Regions from separate parts of the Streptomyces sp. NPDC028635 genome, predicted to be linked through region 2. Evidence: riboswitches for the same ligand, from Rfam matches in the RefSeq annotation. Region 2 holds a riboswitch; each other region holds the start of a gene.
The links. A riboswitch is a leader RNA that binds a small molecule or an ion and turns the genes downstream of it on or off. The one in region 2 is predicted to bind cyclic di-AMP.

Region 1 (7,026 bases), on a different contig from region 2:
CCGGCGATCGACCGGGTGGGCGGCCTCGACGTGCTGCACCGTTCCGCCGAGAGCCCCCAGGTCCTCCTCGTCGCGGTCGGCGTGATGGCGCCGGTGTGCCTGAAGGCCGCGGAGCTGCTGGCGGCCCGGGGCATCGGCTGCACGGTCGTCGACCCGCGCTGGGTCAAGCCCGTCGACCCGGCGCTGCCGGGCCTCGCGGCCGAGCACCGGCTGGTCGCCGTCGTCGAGGACAACAGCCGCGCCGCGGGCGTCGGCAGCGCGGTCGCCCTCGCCCTCGGCGACGCCGACGTGAATGTACCGGTACGGCGCTTCGGCATCCCGGAGCAGTTCCTCGCCCACGCCAAACGCGGCGAGGTGCTGGCCGACATCGGCCTCACGCCCGTCGAGGTGGCCGGCCGGATCAGCGCGAGCCTGGCCGTCATGGACCTCGACGGCACAGCCAAGGAGAGTGAATGACCACCGAGTTCGACCTCGGCGCCCTGCTCGCCGAGCGCGGAGCCGAACGCTACGAGCTGCATGCGCGCCACCTCAACCCGCAGCTCCCGCGCATGCTGCGCACCATCGGCTTCGACAAGGTCTACGAGCGTGCCGAGGGCGCCCACTTCTTCGACGCCGAGGGCAACGACTACCTGGACATGCTCGCCGGGTTCGGGGTGATGGGCCTCGGCCGCCACCACCCCGTCGTCCGCAAGGCACTGCACGACGTCCTCGACCTCGACCTCGCCGACCTCACCCGTTTCGACTGCCAGCCGCTGCCCGGCCTGCTCGCCGAACGGCTGCTCGCGCACAGCCCCCACCTGGACCGGGTGTTCTTCGGCAACAGCGGCACCGAGGCCGTCGAGACCGCCCTGAAGTTCGCCCGGTACGCCACCGGCAAGCCGCGCGTCCTGTACTGCGACCACGCCTTCCACGGCCTGACCACCGGCTCGCTGTCGGTCAACGGCGAGTCCGGCTTCCGGGACGGCTTCGCCCCGCTGCTGCCCGACACGGCGGTCCCGCTCGGCGACCTCGACGCGCTCGAGCGGGAGCTGCGCAAGGGCGACGTCGCCGCCCTGATCGTCGAGCCGATCCAGGGCAAGGGCGTGCACGAGGCCCCGCCCGGCTCGCTGCGCGCCGCACAGGAGCTGCTGCGCCGGCACAAGGCGCTGCTCATCGCCGACGAGGTGCAGACCGGCCTCGGGCGCACCGGCGACTTCTACGCCTACCAGCACGAGGACGGCGTCGAACCCGACCTGGTGTGCGTCGCCAAGGCCCTCTCCGGCGGCTATGTGCCGGTCGGCGCCACCCTGGGCAAGGAGTGGATCTTCAAGAAGGTCTACTCGTCCATGGACCGCGTGCTGGTCCACTCGGCGAGCTTCGGCTCCAACGCCCAGGCGATGGCGTGCGGCCTCGCCGTGCTGTCGGTCATGGAGCAGGAGCAGATCGTCGCCCAGGTGCGCACGACGGGGGAGCTGCTGAAGTCCCGGCTAGCCGCGCTGACCGAGAAGTACGAACTGCTCGCCGACGTCCGCGGCCGCGGGCTGATGATCGGCATCGAGTTCGGCCGGCCCGCCTCGCTGAAGCTGCGCAGCCGCTGGACCATGCTCCAGGCCGCCCGCAAGGGGCTGTTCGCGCAGATGGTGGTCGTCCCCCTGCTCCAGCGGCACCGGATCCTGACCCAGGTCTCCGGCGACCACCTGGAGGTGATCAAACTGATCCCGCCGCTGATCATCGACGAGGCGGATGTGGACCGCTTCGTCGACGCCTTCACCGCCGTGATGGACGACGCGCACAGCGGGAACGGTCTGATGTGGGACTTCGGCAAGACGCTGATCAAGCAGGCGGTGACGAACCGGTAGCGGCGGGTGCCGGCGGCCCCGTGATCGGGGCGGACCGGCGGGGCCCGTGGTCCGGGCCGGCCGGCAGGCCCGGTGGTCCGGCGGCAGGCCGGCGGGCTGTGCGGGGGCGGCGGGCCGGGCGGCCGTTGCGGACGGGGCGACACCGCTGCGGCTTTGCCTCTGAGGCAAGGAATTTGCCGCAGAGGCAAACGTGCGGCTGAATGGAGACATGAGCTCCTCAGAGCCCCCCGCGGAACCGGCCGGCGCACTGCCCGCCGTGGCCCCGCAGCTGCGGTCCCTGCGCCGCCGCGCCGGCCTCACCCTGGAGGCCGCCGCCCGCGCCGCCGGGCTGTCCCCGGCCCATCTGTCCCGTCTGGAGACCGGACAGCGCCAGCCCTCGCTGCCGATGCTGCTCGCGCTGGCCCGTATCTACAGTACGACCGTCTCGGAGCTGCTCGGCGAGAGCGTCGCCGAGCGGGACGCCGTGGTGCGTGCCGCGGACATGGAGCCGACGGTGGCCGGCGGCTGGACGTACCGGCAGGCGGGCGCCCCCGGTCGCGGCATGCAGGCCCTGCGGGTGCAGGTGCCGTACGGCGCGCAGGACGACATCGTGCGCGTGCACCCCGGCGAGGAGTGGCTGTACGTCCTGGCCGGACGGCTCAGGCTGCGCCTCGGGGACACCACCCACCGGCTCGGCCCGGGGGACAGCGCGCACTTCGACTCGCTGACCCCGCACCGGATCGCCGCCGAGGACCCCGGAGGCCTGGAGCTCCTGTTCGTCCACACCCTGCTGCAGAGCCCCACGGCCACACTGTGCCTGGGGCCCGCCCACCCTGGAGAGGCACGATGAGCAACTTCGAGGAGAAGTTCCCCCGGACCCTGTGGATCCGCCTCATCATCTACATCGCCGTCGGGCACGTCCTGGCCGGGTTCATCTGGCTGCTGTTCGAGCTGGGCGCCCAGCAGTAGGCGTACCTCCGTGAGCGACCCGGCGCCGGCCGGGCGCCGCCGCGGCTCGGGCGCGGCCGTCAGTCGAGCAGGCGTGCCCGCAGCCGCTCCCGGCTCTCGGGGGTGAGCCCGAGCCCCTGCTCCAGGTAGGCGTCGACGCCGCCCCAGGTCTCCTCGATGGTCTCCATGGCCGCCGTGAGGTACTCGGCGCGCGCGTCGAAGAGCGGGCTGAGCAGCTCCATCACCTCGGGAGTGTAGGCCGACTCCGCCGAGCCGCTGCGGCGCACCTTGTACCGGCGGTGTTTCTCGTTGGACTTCAGGTAGTCCTCGACGATGGCGTCCTTCTCCACGCCCAGGGCGAGCAGGGTGACCGCTATCGACAGGCCGGCGCGGTCCTTGCCCGCGGCGCAGTGCATCAGGGCCGGGACGTTGTCCTCGGCGAGCGCGTGCAGCACCCGGGAGTGCTCGCCGGTGCGCTCCTTGATGATCGTGCGGTAGGAGGCGATCATCCGGTTCGCGCCCTTGCCGTCGGCGAGGATGCCGCGCAGCTGGTCGAGATCCCCGTCGCGGACCATCTTCCAGAACTCCGCGCCGTCCGCCGGGTCCGACAGCGGCAGGTTGACGTTGCGCACGCCCGGCAGCTCGACGTCCGGGCCCTCGAGCTTCTGGTCGGCCGCGTTGCGGAAGTCGAAGATCGTGTGCAGCCCCAGGGAGGACAGGTACGCCGCGTCCTCGGCCGTGGCGTGGGCGAGGTGGCCGCTGCGGAACAGTACGCCGTGCCGCACCCGCCGTCCGTCGACCGTGGGCAGCCCGCCCACGTCTCGGAAGTTGCGCACTCCGGTCAGCTCGGGTTCGGTCGACGGCACCTGCTGCGTCACGAAGGGCTCCTCCCGCTCGTACCCGCCGACGCGGCTCGAATGGCCGACGGGTGCCCTTCGACGATACGACATGGATTCCCGGGGCAACCGGTTGTCCCCGCCCCCCGGCGACGGCGGTCGAATGGGACGGATATCCATCCACGTCGCATCTGGGCTTTCTGCCCGAATTGGCGCCTTCCTTCCAACTCGCAATGAATTGAGGGTCCCTGGGGGCGGGTGGCGTGAGGAGGGTCATAACGGTGACCGTCCGTCGTACGTCATGTCCACGTAATGGAGGCGTATTTCCCGGTGAATTGACGTACGGACAGCAGATCGAATGCACGCAGTGTGACGGCGTGTTCCGGTAGTGGATCACGAGAAACGCCCGTTCACGCAACCTTTCGCTTGTCCCCGTGCGTCTTGCTCGCTTACGTTCCCCACCGAATCCGGACGGACGCCGAATCCTGCCGCCGTCCGGCGCACCGCACCCACCCACCCGACGTACGGCAGGAGCGGGGGACCCACAGGTACGACCGCCTGTTCCGGTTCCCGGAACGGCTCTGGGGTGAAGCCGCGCCCAGCGCGGCCGGGCATCTCCAGCCCGAACCCGACAGCTCACCTCGCAGGCGCCGGAGAGGAAAAGCGCCATGCCCGCAAAGGGTAAGCACCGTCGTCCGAAGTCCCAGCGTTTCGCCCGCACCCTCGCCGTCGCCGGCACCGGTGGCGCCGCCCTCGCGCTGCCGCTCATGGGCGCCGCCGGTGCGCACGCCGCCACGCCGCAGACCGCCGCCCAGTCGGTGTCCGGCAAGGCCGTCCAGAGCCTGCCGTCCGCCGAGAAGAAGGCGCCGCGGTCCGGCGTGCGCGTCTACACGGTCAAGTCCGGCGACTACCTGTCGAAGATCGCGAACGAGCAGCACGTCGCCGGCGGCTGGAAGAAGCTCTACGAGGACAACCGCGAGGCCGTCGGCAGCGACCCGTCGCTCATCCACCCCGGTCTGAAGCTGACCCTCGGCAAGAAGGCCGCCGTGGCGCACAAGGCCGCGCCGTCGCACAAGAGCGAGGCGCCCGCGCACAAGCCCGCCGCCAAGGCCGCCGAGCCCGCGAAGGCCGAGCCGGCCCGGTCGGCGAGCACCGCCGCCGGCTTCACCCTTCCGGTCAGCGGCGCCACCATCGGCACCGCGTACCACACCCCCGGCAGCATGTGGGCCAGCGGCTACCACACCGGTGTCGACTTCGTCGTCCCGACCGGCACCACCGTCAAGGCCGTCGGCGCGGGCACCGTCGTCTCCGCCGGCTGGGGTGGCGCCTACGGCAACCAGGTCGTCATCAAGCTGAACGACGGCTACTACGCCCAGTACGCGCACCTGTCGCAGATCTCCGTCTCGGCCGGTCAGAGCGTCACCGCGGGTCAGCAGCTCGGCCTGTCCGGCGCGACCGGCAACGTGACCGGCCCGCACCTGCACTTCGAGATCCGCACCACGCCGGACTACGGCTCCGACGTGGACCCGGTCGCCTACCTGCGCGCCCACGGCGTCACCGTCGGCTGACCCCGCGCCGCCCCGGCGGCCACCCGTCTGACACGCCACCAAGGCCGGACCCCGACCCACGGGTGTCCGGCCTTCGGTGTGCCCGGCCTTCCGTGCCCGGTGCGGCCGGCGTCTCACGGCCGTCACGCGGCCCTCACGGCCGGGGCGCTTATTCCCGACGGGGCCGGACACCTGAAGTGGCTTATCTCACCGACCGTCAACCCCTGCCTACGGTCGCGTAGGTCACATTGCAGGGTGAATCATGGTCTGCCGTGGCAGACGATTCGAAGAGTGACAGCAGAGCAGTGATCGGGTCGTACGTGGCGGTGGGGGACAGCTTCACCGAGGGCGTCGGTGACCCCGGCCCCGACGGGCAGTTCGTGGGCTGGGCCGACCGTTTCGCCGTACTCCTCGCCGACCGGCGGCCCGAGGGAGACTTCACCTACACGAACCTCGCGGTGCGCGGCAAACTCCTCGACCAGATCGTGGCCGACCAGGTCCCGAGGGCCGTCGAACTCGCCCCCGATCTCGTGTCGTTCTGTGCCGGCGGCAACGACATCATCCGCCCCGGCACCGACCCCGACGAGGTCGCCGAGCGGTTCGAGAGGGCGGTCGCGCAGCTCGCCGCCGTGGCCGGCACGGTCATGGTGACGACCGGCTTCGACACCCGGGGGGTCCCGCTGCTCAAGCATCTGCGCGGCAAGATCGCCACCTACAACGGGCACGTCCGGGCGATCGCCGACCGTTACGGCTGCCCGGTGCTCGACCTGTGGTCGCTGAAGTCCGTGCAGGACCGGCGCGCCTGGGACGGCGACCGGCTGCACCTGTCGCCCGAGGGGCACACGCGTGTGGCGCTGCGGGCCGGCCAGGCGCTCGGCCTGAGGATCCCGGCCGATCCCGAGCAGCCCTGGCCGCCGCTGCCGCCGCGCGGCACGCTCGAGGTGCGGCGCGACGACGTGCACTGGGCGCGCGAGTACCTGGTGCCGTGGATCGGGCGGCGTCTGCGCGGCGAGTCCTCCGGCGACCATGTGACGGCCAAGGGCACCCTGTCCCCGGACGACATCAAGATGCGCATCGCAGCCGTCGCCTGAGCCGCGCCGCGAGGGGCGGTGCCGTACCGCGACCGCCCCTCGCCCGCCGTCAGGTCGGGAACTCCCCGTACCAGGAACCCAGGACGAGATGCCTGGGCACGTACGGCGACGAGGTGTCCACCGGGAAGCCCGAGTCGTGGGCCACGCAGGCGAGTGCCAGCGGGCCCAGGGCGACCTGGGCACGCGGGTCGCCGGAGCCCTGCCAGTAACGGGCGTGGTGCGCGAGCGCCTCGGTGAGGGCGGCCGCGAACTTCTCCTCGTCGCGTGCGATGAACCGGTGGAACAGCGCGATCGGCTGGTAGTCGACCAGGTTCAGCAAGTCGTCCGGCGTACGGGTCGCCACCTGCGGGTCGGACGCCTGGATCGTGGCGATCAGCCGGTCGGCGACCTCGTCCATGGGGCGCCGCCCGATGAAGGCCTGCAGGGTGCCGATCCAGTGGAAGAGGTAGTCGTCCGCGTCACCGGCCCGGCGCAGCGCCTCCACCGGCACCTGGCTCAGCCGCGTCAGCCGCTCGCCCTCCCGGCACACCAGCGCCAGCCAGAACGCCTCCAGCCAGGCCCGCCCGTCGCCCTGCGGAGCCTCGGGCGTGGCGAACAGCGCGGTGCCCTCCTGCATGGCGCGCACCCATGCCTCCCAGCTCTGCAGCGTCCCCGCGGTGGGGTCGTCGGCGGCCTGGGCGTGGGCGTGCGCGAGCGCCGCGGCGAAGGGGGAGGGCTTCGGGGCGCCGCGCAGCCCCTTCATCAGGTCCAGCAGCTCCTTCGGGGCCTGCACGGACAGCGAGCGCGT
Region 2 (7,026 bases):
GTCCGTCGCTGGGGCTCGCCGTCTTCCGGCTGCACGCCGCCGGCCCGTCCGCCCCCGGCCGGCTCGCCGCCCCCGGCTGCACGCCGCCGGGGCTCGCCGGCGCCCGGTGTCATCCGGTCGGCCCTCACCGCTCGCCGCTCGCGCCCGCACCGGCAAGCCTGGACGGGCGGGACGACGGCGGACAGGGACGGTGGGAGACGAGCGGTGCGGCCTGGAGACGTGACGGACGACGGGCCGTACCCCCGGACCGGCAGGCGCGTTCCCGAGGCCGGGGCTGGCCCACGGGCCGGCGGTCGTGTTCCGGAGGCCGGGGCGGGCTCTCTGGCCGACGGATGGGTTCCCGGTGCCGGGACGGGATCCGCCGCCCGCGGATGCGCCTCCGATCCCCCTGCCGACGGACCGGGGGCCCCGGCCCTCGACCCCGGCTCCCGGTCCGCCCTGCGGCTGCCCGATGCCTTCGTGCCCGAGCCCGGGCCGGGGCCCGTCCCCGGCGACGGTGGGGAACCGCGGCCCGGGGAGGGCCGGAGGATCTCCCTCGCGCGCACCTTCGTACGGATCCTGCCGGCGCTGCTCATCGCCGCCGGCGCGGTCTACGACTACTGCACCCCGTCCGACTTCACGGCGGTCCCCTTCTTCACCGCCGCGCCCCTGGTCGCCGCCCCGCTCTACAGCCGCCGCGGCACCGTGCTCACCGGGCTCGCCGCCGTCGTCGTCGTGCTCGGGCTGCATCTGACGATCGGCATCGTCTGGCACACCGACGCCGTCACCGAGCTGGTGACCGTCGCCACGGTCGCCGTCCTGGCCGTCCTGATCAACGCCCTCGCGCGCCGCAGCAGCGAGCAGCTCGCCTCCGCGCGCGAGGTCGCCGAGGCCGCCCAGCGCGCTGTACTGCCCGAACCCGCCGAAGAGATCGGCGGGTTCCAGATCGCCGCCTGCTACGAGGCCGCGCGCGCCGACGCCTTCATCGGCGGTGATCTGTACGCCGTCCAGGACAGCCCGTACGGCGTCCGCCTGATCGTCGGGGACGTGCGCGGCAAGGGCATGGGCGCGGTGGCGGCCGTGGCCGTGGTCATCGGGGCGTTCCGGGAGGCCGCCGAGCAGGAGGCCACCCTGGAGGCGGTCGCCCAGCGGCTGGAGCGGGCGCTGGCCCGCGAGGGCGCCCGGCGCGACGGGCTCGACGCCTTCGAGGGGTTCACCACCGCCGTTCTCGCCGAACTCCCGCACGGCGACGGTGTCGTCCGCGTCCTCAACCGCGGTCATCCGCCGCCGGTGCTGCTGCACGCCGACGGCACCCTGCGCGCGCTGCTGCCCGCCGAACACGCGCTGCCGCTCGGCATGGGCGAGCTGGGCCCGTCGCCGGACCGCGCCGAGGAGGTCGTCTTCCCCGGCGGTGCCACGCTGCTGCTGTACACCGACGGCCTCTCCGAGAGCCGCGACCGCCATGGCCGCTTCTACGACGTCGAGACGCGGCTCGCCGGACGTGTCGTCACCGCGCCCGGCGCCCTGCTCGCCGCGGTCGCGAAGGATGTGCGCCGGCACTCGGGGGGCGGCATGGCGGACGACATGGCGCTGCTGGCCGTCCGCCGGCCGTGAAGGTCACGGTGGGTGAGTGGATGACCGCCCTGTGCATAACAATTGACGCACCATCACCAAAAAGAGGTTTTGGACGTGACGCCTGAGGGGCGGTCAAGTCGCCCCTTTTGCACCGGTCGTGGCGTGAAAGTCCAGGCCGAGAATGTTAATGATCAAGACGAACGGCTTGGAATCATGCCGCCGGGTCTATTAACGTTCGATAACGCAGCGCGGTCGTCCCAGCCGTCACAAGAGACGGCTCCGTGCTCACGCGCCGAATCCCGTAGGGAACCGGGGAACCACCACCTTGGGGTGAATCTCGCGTCAGCCGCCGTCGACGACGGCCGGTATACGCGCGTAGGAGACCTTCCTGCTCCGAACCCGTCAGCTAACCCGGTAGGCGAACGGAAGGAAAGGAGTACGCCCGCGTGGCGTCCAACCGGCCTGCCCCGACAGCCCCGTTCGTGCCGAGCCAGCAGGGCCCCGAGACCCTCGTCTACGGCGGCCACCGCACCGACGAGGGCCCTTGGGAGGAGTGGAACCCCACTGAGGAGTCCGTCCGTCCCGTCCGCGGCCGGCACCGCGTCGCCAAGCAGCGCGGCGGACTCGCCCGCAGCTCCACCGTCCTCGGCGTCGGCGTCATCGCCGCCGTCGGCGCGGGCGGCATGGCCAGCGCGCAGACCGGCAAGCCGCCGGTCTCCATCTCCATGCCCGACCTGCCCTCGGTCGGCTCACTGATCTCCGACCACGAGGACGCCGCGCCCCAGGGCTCCGCCACCCCGCTGAGCGACATCGTCAGCTCCGCCGACACCGCGCAGGGCACCTCCGACGCCGGTGAGGCGCTGCGCAACCGGATCATGGCCCAGGCCGAGTCGCAGCAGGTGCAGGTCGACGTCAAGGCGCAGGCCGCCGCCCAGGCCGCCGTGGCCAAGCAGGCCGCCGAGGACGCCGCCAAGGCCGAGCAGGAGGCCGCCGCCAAGGCCGCCGCCGCGAAGGAGAAGGCGGAGGCGGAGGCGAAGAAGAAGGCCGAGGCCGAGCGCCTGGCCGAACTGGCCAAGCAGTACGCGCTGCCGACCTCCTCCTACACCCTCACCTCCCGCTTCGGGCAGGCCGGCTCGATGTGGTCCTCCGGCTACCACACCGGCCTGGACTTCGCCGCCCCCACCGGCACGCTGATCAAGGCCGTCCACACCGGCACCATCACCGAAGCGGGCTGGGCCGGCTCCTACGGCTACCGCACGATCCTCACCCTCGACGACGGCACCGAGCTGTGGTTCTGCCACCAGTCGTCGATCAGCGTCAGCGTCGGGCAGAAGGTCGCCACCGGTGACGTCATCGGCCGCGTCGGCGCCACCGGCAACGTCACCGGCCCGCACCTGCACCTGGAGGTGCACCCCGACGGGCAGGCCTCCGGCATCGACCCGATGGCGTGGCTGCAGGACAAGGGCCTCACCCCCTGACACCACGGCCCGCTCCAGAACCCCGGCGGTCCTGACGGCAAACCCCCCGACGTCAGGGCTGCCGGTTTCCGTGTGCCGCGGTGTTCGCACCTCCGGTCGATCCGCGTGCGGAACGGTCGATCAGGTCCGAGGCGCGTTGCAACAGGACATGACCGCTCTGACCGGAGCCTTCCGATGCCCCGGCGCCCGTCTCTACGAGCGGTAGGGGTTGTACGCCGGGTAGCCCGGGTACGCCGGATGGGCGCCGTACCCCGCGTGCCCGGCGTACGGCAGGTGCGGCCGCGCCGCCCCGGGGGCCTGCCACGGGTGCGCGGGCCACGGCAGCATCACCGGCACCGGGGGCGCGGCCGCCCGGGCCGCGTACTCCAGCGCCGGCCGGGCCCGCTCCCGCAGCCGCCACAGCTCGTTCAGCAGCTCCCTCTCGCGTACGACGAAGTCGGCGCCGGCGCGGCCGCGGCGGCCCCGGTGCCGCAGGAACGCCAGGGACGTCGCGTACGCCTCGTAGCGCCCGACCTCCTTCGCCCCCGGCTTGCCCAGGTGGTGCGCGGCGTACTCGCGCGCCATGCGGCGCGCCCGCATCGAGCCGAGCGCGAACGGCTCGGCGGGCGCGAGCCAGCCCGCGGCGACATAGGCGGGCAGCTCCTCGCGGATCGTGCGCAGCCCCCGCTGCCGGGTCCAGATCACCAGCCAGGTCAGCAGCCCGAACGCGGGCATCATGAAGCCGCCGTACACGGCGAAGAAGCCGAACGGACCGAAGGACGCCGAGCCGTTCCACAGAGCGTGCATGCACATGGCCAGCAGCAGCCCGCCCAGCGGGAGCAGGACCCGGCGCAGGCGCCGGCCCTCGCCGTACAGCGCGGCGATGCCGAAGCCGATACCGGTCATGGTGGTGAACAGCGGATGCGCGAACGGCGACATGATCACGCGGACGAAGAAGGTCGCCGCGGTGACGGAGGCGATGCCCCGGCCGCCGGTGAGCTGGTCGGTGCCGAAGGCGGTGCCGAGGTAGAGGATGTTCTCGGTGAACGCGAAGCCGGTGGCGGTGACACCCGCTATCACCACGCCGTCGACGAGCCCGGTGAAGTCGCGTCTGCGGAAGAGGAAGACGAGCAGGACGGCGGCGGCCTTCGCCGACTCCTCCACGATCGGCGCTATCACCGTGGCGCCGAGGGTGTCCGCGCCGGCCGGGTCCGCGGTCGCCGTCGCTATCCACTTCGTCGCGAAGCTGTTGGCGACGATCGCTATCAGCGCAGCCGCGCAGGCGCCCCAGGCGAAGGAGAACAGCAGGTTCCGCCAGGGGCCGGGCTCGACCCGGTCCAGCCAGCGGAAGGCGGCGGTCAGCAGCGGTACCGGGAAGACGGCGAGCCCCAGCCCGACCAGGAAGCCCTCGGTGCCGGTCTGCTCGCGCACCAGCGCGAGGATGACCAGACCGGACAGGGCGAGCAGCGTGATGAGCGCGCCGTACCGCACCCCTCTGCGCTGCCACCAGTGCGGGTGATGGAGCGCACCGTCGCCGGGGCCGCTGGGGTAGGTCGGATACGGGGGACTCGTGGCCACGGCATTGACCCTAACGAGGGAGGGCGCCGCCCGCGACGTTGACGGCTGCGTCAGCGCGGGTCCGAGTCGCTCCGCGGATGCGGTACGCGGCGAAAGAGCAGGTCGTTCACGACGTGGCCCTTGTCCAGGCCCTGGCCCTCGAAGCGGGTCAGCGGCCGGAACGCGGGGCGCGGGGCGAAGCCGCTGTCCGGCTGGGTGTTCTCGAAGTCGGGGTGCGCGGTGAGCACCTCGAGCATCTGCTCCGCGTAGGGCTCCCAGTCGGTGGCGCAGTGCAGGATCGCCCCGGGCCTCAGCCGGGTCGCGGCGAGGGTGAGGAACTCCGGCTGGATCAGCCGGCGCTTGTGGTGCCGCTTCTTGGGCCACGGGTCCGGGAAGAAGACGCGCAGGCCGTCCAGCGCGTCGGGGGTGAGCATCTCGCGCAGCAGGATGATCGCGTCGCCGTTGCCGACGCGGATGTTGGACAGGCCGTGGTGGTCGGCGAGGTTCAGCAGGTTGCCCTGGCCGGGGGTGTGCACGTCCACGGCGAGGATGTTGGTGCCGGGGTCGGCGGCGGCCATCTGCGCGGTGGCCTCACCCATGCCGAAGCCGATCTCCAGCACGACGGGGTGGTCGTTGCCGAACAGCTCGGTCAGATCGAGGGTGCGCTGCCCGTCGATGTCCAGCCCCCACTGGGGCCACAGCCGCTGCAGGGCGTCGGCCTGTCCGGCGGTGACCCGGCTGCGGCGCGGCTGGAAGCTGCGGATGCGCCGCTCGAAGTGCGACCCGGCGGGGTCGGCCTTCGGCCCGTCCGGGAACCGCGGCTCACCCTTGGCCCGGGTGTGCCGGACGGAGACGCCGGGGTCCGCCGCACCGGCGGGCTGGGGGGTTTCGGGAGCGTTGAGGGAGTCAGACACAGTGGGACCGATTGTACGGAGGCGCTCCGCGATGCGAGGACGCCGCTGGTGGGGGTGGGTGCGGGCCGCGGGCGTCCGAGGGTGGGTGGGGGCCGGCCGCGCGGTTCCGCGCGCCCCTGGCTCGCCTGCCTCGCCCTGCGCCGGCTCCTGTCTGCCTTCCCTTCGCGTCGGTCACGCCTCGGCGAGTGCCTTCAGCGCTCTACGGGCCACCTCTCTGCCGATCGGCAGGGATGCCGTGGCGGCCGGGGACGGGGCGTTCAGGACGTGCACGGTGCGTGCTCCCTCCCTGATCAGGAAGTCGTCCACGAGCGTGCCGTCCCGCAGGACCGCCTGGGCCCGCACGCCCGGGTCCGTGCGCACCAGGTCCTCTTCCTCCACGGCCGGCAGCAGCCGTCGTACGGCGTCGACGAACGCCGCCTTGGACACCGACCGGCGCAGCTCGCCGGCGCCGTACCGCCAGTGGCGGCGGGCTATCTGCCAGGAGCCGGGCCAGGCCAGCGTCCCCGCCAGCTCCCGCGGCCGGACGACCCCCCAGCCGTACCCCTCCCGGGCCAGGGCCGGGACCGCGTTGGGGCCGACGTGGACGCCGCCGTCGATGCCCCGGGTCAGGTGGACCCCGAGGAAGGGGAACGCCGGGTCAGGCACCGGGTAGACCAGGCCCTTCACCAGCTCCGGCCGCGCCAGCTCGTAGTACTCCCCGCGGAACGGGATGATCCGGACCTCGGGGTCGTCACCGGTCAGCCCGGCCACCTCGTCGCAGTACAGCCCGGCGCAGTTCACCAGGGCGCGGGCGCGGACGACGTCACCCGCCGCCGTGCGCACGGCGACGCCGAGCGAGGGCCGCCGGTCGACCTGGACGACCCGAGAGCCGTAGCGGATCTCCGCGCCGGAGGCCTCGGCGAGCTGCCGGGCCACGCCGACGTAGTCGCAGATCCCCGTCGTGCCGACATGGATCGCGGCGAGGCCGCGCACCTCCGGCTCGTACTCGGCGATCTGCGAGGCGCCCAGCTCCCGCACCGGAATGCCGTTCTCCCGGCCGCGCTGCACCAGCGCGTGCAGCCGGGGCAGCTCGTCCCGCTCCGTCGCGACGATCAGCTTGCCGGTGACGGCGTGCGCGATGCCGTACTCCGCGCAGAACTTGACCATCTCCGCCGCGCCGCGCACCGCGTACCGCGCCTTGAGCGAGCCCGGCTTGTAGTAGATCCCGCTGTGGATGACGCCGCTGTTGCGCCCCGTCTGGTGCCGGGCCGGGCCGGTCTCCTTCTCCAGCACCGTCACCCGCGTGCCCGGCGCGGCACGCGTGATCGCGTACGCGGTGGACAGCCCGACGATCCCACCGCCGACCACCAGCACGTCACAGTCGTACGCGACCTTCTGCCGCACCTGCACCACCTCCCGCTTCGATAGTGCACTGCGCCACTGACAACGCCTTCAAACGCGTGCGGCCCCGCCGGTCTGCGCGGCCGGTCCCGGCCGGTGTGCGGCTCGGGTCCGGTGCGGGTCCGGTGCGGGTCAGGCCGTGGTCAGCAGGGGGCGGGCCCGCT
Region 3 (7,026 bases), on a different contig from region 2:
GGTGGGGGACCGGAGAGCCACGGGAACGAGCAGCTGGGCCCCACCCGGGGGTGCGGATGCGCCGGGAGGAGGTGTCCACCCGAGCCGTGGTGCGGCGGTAGGTCAACCCGGGGGTGCGGTCACGCCAGGGGGAGGTCTCCAGCCGGGGTGTGGCGACGGCTCCACCGAGGGTGCGCTCACGCCAGGAGGAGGTGTCCATCCGGGGGTGGGCACGCCGCGCCCGCGAGGCGGAACCGCCCGGGCGGCTGCGGTCAGCCCGCCCGGTGCACCACCGCGTCGCACAACTCCATCAGCGCCGCCTTGGCGCCGCACTCCCGCAGCGGAGCCAGCGCCGCACGCGCCTCCTCGGCGTAGCGGACGGTGTCGCGCCGCGCCTGCTCCAGCGCGGGGTGCGCGCGCAGCGCGGTCAGCGCCTCCGCGTGTCGCGCGTCGTCGCTCAGATCGGAGTCCAGCAGCTCGCACAGCGCCCGGTCCTCCGGCAGCCCCAGCCGCTCGGCCTGCTCCCGCAGCCGCAGCACCGGCAGCGTAGGAATGCCCTCGCGAAGATCCGTGCCCGGCGTCTTGCCGGACTCGTGCGAGTCGGAGGCGATGTCGAGCACGTCGTCGGCCAGCTGGAAGGCGACACCCAGCCGCTCGCCGTACTGGGTCAGCACGTCCACGACCGTCTCGTCGGCGCCGGACATCATCGCGCCGAACCGGCACGACACCGCCACCAGCGATCCGGTCTTGCCGCCGAGCACCTCGAGGTAGTGGTCGACCGGGTCGCGCCCGTCCTGCGGCCCCGCGGTCTCCAGGATCTGCCCGGTGACCAGCCGCTCGAACGCCAGCGCCTGAACCCGCACCGCCTCGGGACCGAGGTCGGCGAGGATCTGCGAGGCCCGCGCGAAGAGGAAGTCGCCGGTCAGTACGGCGACCGAGTTGCCCCACCGCGTGTTCGCGCTGGGCACCCCGCGCCGTACGGCGGCCTCGTCCATGACGTCGTCGTGGTACAGCGTCGCGAGGTGGGTCAGCTCGACCACGACCGCCGACGGCACCACACCCGGCGCATACGGATCACCGAACTGCGCCGCCAGCATCGCGAGCAGCGGCCGGAACCGCTTCCCGCCCGCCCGCACCAGGTGCTGCGCGGCCTCCGTGATGAAGGGAACCTCGCTCTTGGTGGCCTCGAGCAGCCCTTCCTCGACAGCCGCCAATCCGGCCTGGACATCGGCCTCGAGAGCCTGGTCCCGCACGCTAAGCCCGAACGGCCCGACGACGGTCACGAGGGGTCTCCTGTCTGCTGGTGCCGGTAGGCGATTACACGGTTTGTCGATAGGTCGCTGACATCACTCAAGTCAGCGTATCCGGTCACGTTTCGATCACCGATAGCGCCCACGGTTACAGGCCAGGTGGTATCGGATCACGCCCGATATGTTTATCGATCAAATCTGATCGGCCGAAAAGTACCGATATCAACCACGCGCGTGCCGCGAAGACCATCCCCCACCCTCCGTGAGGCACCCCGTCACAGCGCGCCACAACACGACCCGACTGCCCGTTTTGCCGTAATTAATCAGCCGATTCACCTTGGCCGCCTTAGTACCAAATGTGTTTCCCGTGTGACACCAGTGAATTGGGTCACGCGCCGCCCTCACCGGCCTTCTCTCCGTCTGCCCCGGGTTTCGCCAGTCCCCACAAGCGAGTTGAGCCTTGCCGATCACAAAGGATCAAGCCCCCCAAACACCCCGGACCAAGGTCAACCAGGGCATTAGGTGAAACCGGTACTTGTTCCCGGCATCAGCTCTCGCATAACTTCCCGGCCTGTCGGATGGACGCCCAATCCTGCCGCCGTCCGGCATCCACCATCGGACCAACTCATCCGTGTACGGCAGGAGCGGGGGACCCAGGTAAGTCGCCGAGCCGGACGTCGTCACCCCGACGACGCCCCGGACCGGCTTGGGGTGAAGCCGTGCCGCAACCGCGGCCGGCCGGGCATCTCCAGCCCGAACCCGACAGCTCACCTCGCAGGCGTGGGAGAGGAACTTCGTCATGTCTGCTGCCGGTCAGCACCGCCGCACCCGCACGTCCCGCCTCGTCCGCACCCTCGCCGTCGCCGGCACCGGTGCCGCCGCCCTCGCGCTGCCGCTCTTCGGCGCCACCAGCGCCTCCGCCGCCACCCCGGCGACCAGCGCCACCGTGATCACGGCCGCCAACTCGGTCTACCCGAACAACCTCGACGGCTGGATCCGCCAGTCGCTGGACATCATGTCCCGGCACGGCATCCCGGGCACCTACGACGGGATCTACCGCAACATCATCCGCGAGTCCTCCGGCAACCCCGCCGCCATCAACCTGTGGGACTCCAACGCGGCCGCCGGCACCCCGTCCAAGGGCCTGCTCCAGGTGATCGACCCGACGTTCCTCGCCTACCACGTGTCCGGCACCTCCATGGACCCGTACGACCCGATCGCCAACATCACCGCTGCCTGCAACTACGCGGCCGCCCGCTACGGCTCGATCGACAACGTCTTCAGCGCGTACTGAGCCACCACCCCACGCGAGAAGCCGTGAGTCGCTGCCTCACGGGAAGAGTCGTTCGAGGACGACGGCGATGCCGTCGTCCTCGTTCGACAAGGTGACCTCGTCGGCCACGGCCTTCAGCTCCGCATGGGCGTTGGCCATGGCCACCCCCCGGGCGGCCCAGGCGAACATCGGGATGTCGTTCGGCATGTCCCCGAACGCGAGCGCCCGCTCGGGGCCGAGGCCGAGATGGTCGGCCGCCAGCGCGAGCCCCGTCGCCTTGGTGACGCCGCACGGCTGCAGTTCCACGGTCCCCGGCCCCGACATGGTCACCGTCGCGAGGGAACCGACCACCGCGCGCGCCGTCGCCGCCAGTTCGTCGTCGGACAGCTCGGGATGGCGCAGCAGCACCTTGCTGATCGGCTCGCCCCACAGATCGTCGCGCCGCCCGACCCGCACCGCCGGCAACGTCGGGTGCGGCATCCGGTAGCCGGGCTCGATCAGCGTCAGCCCGTCCACGCCGTCCTGGTCGACCGCGGCGTACACCTCCCCCACCTCGGCCTCGATCTTGCCGAGCGCGGTCTCGGCCAGCTCCCGGTCGAGCGTCACCGACCACAGCAGACGGCCGGCCCCCGCGTCGTACACCTGCGCGCCCTGGCCGCACACCGCGAGCCCCGTGCAGCCGAGGTCCTCCAGCAGCGGCCGCACCCGGGGCGCCGGGCGGCCCGTCACCACCAGGTGGCGGGCGCCGGCGTTCGCCACCCGCGCGAGCGCGGCCCGGGACCGGTCGGACAGCGTGTCGTCGCCGCGCAGCAGCGTTCCGTCCAGGTCAGTGGCGATGAGGGCATATGCGAGGGGTGCGGCCATGATCAGAGAATACGGACCCCGCAGGTCACCCGTTCACCACTCGTTACGCCGCTCCGTCCGGCCCCCGCACAGGGCCGCCGCCGCTCCGCGCGGGTCCGCCGTCCCCTCAGCCGTGCGCCGCCACCAGATGCCGGGCCAGCCGTGGCGAGGCGAACTCCGTGCCGCACACGAACCGCATCACCGGGCCGTACGATCCGGCCGCCGGCAGACCCGTGAAGTACAGGCCGGGGACCGACGAGACGTACCCGGCGCCGAGCCTCGGGGTGCCGCGGCTGACGGCGAGCGCGGTGCGCAGCCCGTGGCCGAGGAAGTCCATGGCGGCGAGGTTCACCCGGTAGCCGGTGGCCGCGATGACGTGGTCGGCGGCCAGCCGCTCGGTGCGGCCGGCGTGACTGCGCACGGTGAGGGTGGCGCCCTCGCCCGTCGACTCCGCCCGCACGATCCGCTGCACCTCGCTGACCTGCACCTTTCCCGCGAAGCGCTCACGCAGCCACCAGGCGCCGAGCGGTCCGAGGACCCGGCGGACCAGGTAGTGGCGTATCTCGGCGGGCAGATAGCGGTACGGGTGCGGGTAATAGCTGAGGGCCCACAGCGACCAGGCCCGGCCGAAGGGCGACTGAGGGCGCAGCCGGGGCTGGTCCCACGGCGCCGCGCCGAAGGCGACCCGCCCCCGGCCGCGGGCCACCACCCGCACCCGGGCCCCGGCCTCGGCGGCGAGCGCCGCCGTCTCCAGCGCGGACTGTCCGGCGCCGACGACGATCAGCTCACGGCCGGCGAACCGGGACAGGTCGTGGTGCTGGGAACTGTGCGAGACGGGCGCTGTCGGAGCCGGTCCGTCCGGGGCGGCCGCGGCCAGCTCGCGGGGCAGGTGGGACAGGCCGGACAGTCCGGTGGCGACGACGACGGCCCGCGCGGCGAGCTGCTCCCCCGAGTCCAGCTTCAGTTCGAAGCCGCCCCCGGTGCGCCGGTCCACGGAGACCACCCGCACCCGCTCCAGGTCGGGCACCAGCTTCTGCTGGAACCACTCGCCGTAGGCGATGAACGTCTCCACGGGAATGATGTCCTCGTCGGTGACCAGCCGCCGGATGCCGGCCGCGTCGCAGTAGTCGGCGAGGGTGTAGCCGCGCTGCGGGCAGTCGATGCTGGAGGCCACGGGGGTCGACTTCAGGAGCATGCCGGCGGGCATGTTGTCGCGCCAGCTGACCATGGGGTCGCCGAAGACGCGGACGGGCACGCCACGGGCGCGCAGATGGGCGGCGGTGGACAGGCCGAAGGGGCCTGCCCCGAGGACTGCTACCGGTTGGTTCACGAAGTCCCTCCCCAGGACGTCATGTCGTCACTTCGCGGTGTAGTCGTGGTGCGGCGCCACTTAGCGGTGTCGTGGCCTCGCGATGGCGCCACTTCGCTGTGTCGTGGCCTCGCGGTGTCGTGGCTTCGCGGTGTCGTGGCTTCGCGGTGTCGTGGCTTCGTGTTCCGGCCGGGAGGAGGCTACGGCTGGTGGCGTCCGCCCGGTCCGGTGCTGCCGCGGCGGTGGGTCCGCCACAGCTGACTGAGGTGCTTCGCGCCGGGTCGCACGAAGCGCGCGAGCATCGTGAGGAACGGCAGCGGGTCGTCACCCGCGAACCAGGCCAGTTCCGTGCCGCTCGCCCGGGCCGGTGCGTGCGGCGTCGTATAACCGCTGCGGCGATAGGCGAGCAGGGCGGCCAGGTCGATGTTCTCCACGATGTAGCGGTGGCCGGCGCGCTGTTCCCCCTCCGGAACGGTGCGGCCGGTCAGGTCCAGATGCAGGGCGCGGACCACGTCCACCCCCGCCTCGTTCTCGAAGAGGCGGAACTGGGCGCCCATGCGCGGGTTGAAGTCGAGGAGCTTGTACTGCCCGTCGCGGCGGTCGAAGCGCAGGTCGAGGTCGATGATCCCGGTGAAGCCGATCTGTTTGACGAAACGTGCGGCGACGTCGGCGAGTTCCGGGTTGTCGACGACGTAGGCGTTCGCCGTCATCCCGGCGTGCGGCGGCCAGGACCGGACCTTGACGCCGGTGAACATCGCCAGCGGTGACGAGTCCGCGCCGAAGCAGGCGTGCACGATCCAGTCCTCGGCCTGCTCACGCGGCAGGTACTCCTGCAGGATCACCCCGGGCCGTTCCCCCCAGTCCCGCGCCAGCGCGAGCAGCCCGTCGCGGGTGGTGATGCGCGTGGTGCCGTTGACGGCGGGCCGCGTACGGCGCACGAACGCCTCCCGGTTCTTCGCCACCACCGGGAAGCGGGCCTTCTGGGCGAACGCCACGACGTCGCCGTACGACCGCGGGAACGCGGCCGCCGGGCTGGGGATGCCGTGCTGCGCGCACAGCTCGTGCAGCCCCTGCTTGCTGGCCAGCCGGCGCGGCAGGTCCGGGGCGACGCGCGGGAAGAGGAACGGCCCGGCGAGGTCGCCCTGGTGCTCGGCGATCAGCACCGCGGCCTCCTCGTCGGTGGGGATCAGCACGGTCGGCCGCCCGATCCGGCGCCCGATCCGCAACAACCCCTCGACCAGGCGCCCCGCCTCCTCCGCGCCCGTCGTCGGCCACACGAACGCGCGCCGCAGATAACGGGAGGAGGCGGCCGGGGTGTAGGGGTCCTCGGTGATCGCGTACATGGGCACGCCCAGACGCCCCAGACTGCGGATCGCCCCGACCCCGCCGTGGTGCAGCGGATAGTCTCCGAACTTCACGATCAGGCCAGGTACTTCACGGTCGACTTGGAACGGCAGGCTTGCGGCACTGCTGGCCACGGGTCCCCCCACGTGTCCCCCCGACGGAACGGATGCCCTCCGTCCGTGTTCCCCGCAAAGGACGCTAAGCCGGAATTGCCACCTCCGACAAGGCTATAACGGACATTGCAAACTCTTTAGACACTGCCCAAGACAGCCGACTCGGCCGTAACGTGTGCCGCGACCACCTGGATCGCACGGCCCTGGCGCCGTGTCCGACGTGCACGAAAGCGAGGCGGCACCGCATGCCCCCCTTCGACGTCCCCGAGGGCGACCCCTTCGGTGCGCACAACCTTCCGTACGGCGTCTTCTCGCCCGCCGGTTCTCCGGCCGAGCGGCGGGTCGGTGTCCGGCTCGGCGACCACGTGCTCGACGCGGGCGCGGCGGCGATGGCGCTCGGCTCTCCCTACGCCGCGCTGCTCGCCCAGCCCTCGCTGAACCCGCTGCTCGCCGCCGGCCGCACCGCCTGGTCCGACGTCCGGCGCGCACTGACGGCGTGGGTCACGGTGCCCTCGCATCGCGAGGCCGTCGAGCCCTTCTTCCACCCCCTGTCCGCGGTGACCCTGCACCTGCCCTTCGAGGTCGCGGACTACGTCGACTTCTACGCCTCCGAGAACCACGCCCGGAACGTCGGCCAGATCTTCCGCCCCGACGCCGCCGACTCCCTCACCCCCAACTGGAAGCACCTGCCGATCGGTTACCACGGCCGCTCCGGCACCGTCGTCGTCTCCGACACCGACATCGTGCGCCCCTCCGGCCAGCGCAAGGCCCCGACGGACCCGGCGCCCGTCTTCGGCCCGTCCGTCCGCCTCGACATCGAGGCCGAGGTCGGCTTCGTCGTCGGCGCTCCCTCCTCCCTCGGCGAGCCGGTCGCCCTCGGCGACTTCCGTGACCACGTCTTCGGGCTGTGCCTGC

Region 1: linked by a shared signal. The riboswitch ahead of AB0E88_RS14185 (LysM peptidoglycan-binding domain-containing M23 family metallopeptidase) and the one ahead of AB0E88_RS28600 (M23 family metallopeptidase) in region 2 are both predicted to bind cyclic di-AMP.
Region 3: linked by a shared signal. The riboswitch ahead of AB0E88_RS16960 (transglycosylase SLT domain-containing protein) and the one ahead of AB0E88_RS28600 (M23 family metallopeptidase) in region 2 are both predicted to bind cyclic di-AMP.

Annotation. Positions count from the first base shown of each region.
Region 1 is NZ_JBEZWX010000010.1:193,950-200,975, reverse strand. It holds gene dxs (1-deoxy-D-xylulose-5-phosphate synthase) at 1-456, shown strand, start outside; gene AB0E88_RS14205 (aspartate aminotransferase family protein) at 453-1,838, shown strand; gene AB0E88_RS14200 (XRE family transcriptional regulator) at 2,047-2,667, shown strand; gene AB0E88_RS14195 (DUF6126 family protein) at 2,664-2,786, shown strand; gene AB0E88_RS14190 (tyrosine-protein phosphatase) at 2,846-3,643, opposite strand; cyclic di-AMP (ydaO/yuaA leader) riboswitch at 4,068-4,264, shown strand; gene AB0E88_RS14185 (LysM peptidoglycan-binding domain-containing M23 family metallopeptidase) at 4,270-5,169, shown strand; gene AB0E88_RS14180 (SGNH/GDSL hydrolase family protein) at 5,454-6,239, shown strand; gene AB0E88_RS14175 (immunity 49 family protein) at 6,289-7,026, opposite strand, start outside.
Region 2 is NZ_JBEZWX010000035.1:57,877-64,902, forward strand. It holds gene AB0E88_RS28595 (PP2C family protein-serine/threonine phosphatase) at 460-1,593, shown strand; cyclic di-AMP (ydaO/yuaA leader) riboswitch at 1,835-1,989, shown strand; gene AB0E88_RS28600 (M23 family metallopeptidase) at 2,001-3,032, shown strand; gene AB0E88_RS28605 (PrsW family intramembrane metalloprotease) at 3,225-4,589, opposite strand; gene trmB (tRNA (guanosine(46)-N7)-methyltransferase TrmB) at 4,640-5,482, opposite strand; gene lhgO (L-2-hydroxyglutarate oxidase) at 5,654-6,874, opposite strand; gene AB0E88_RS28620 (MFS transporter) at 6,995-7,026, opposite strand, start outside.
Region 3 is NZ_JBEZWX010000013.1:115,281-122,306, forward strand. It holds gene AB0E88_RS16955 (polyprenyl synthetase family protein) at 252-1,262, opposite strand; cyclic di-AMP (ydaO/yuaA leader) riboswitch at 1,841-2,023, shown strand; gene AB0E88_RS16960 (transglycosylase SLT domain-containing protein) at 2,029-2,523, shown strand; gene AB0E88_RS16965 (HAD family hydrolase) at 2,560-3,366, opposite strand; gene AB0E88_RS16970 (FAD-dependent oxidoreductase) at 3,473-4,675, opposite strand; gene AB0E88_RS16975 (ATP-grasp domain-containing protein) at 4,855-6,111, opposite strand; gene fahA (fumarylacetoacetase) at 6,357-7,026, shown strand, end outside.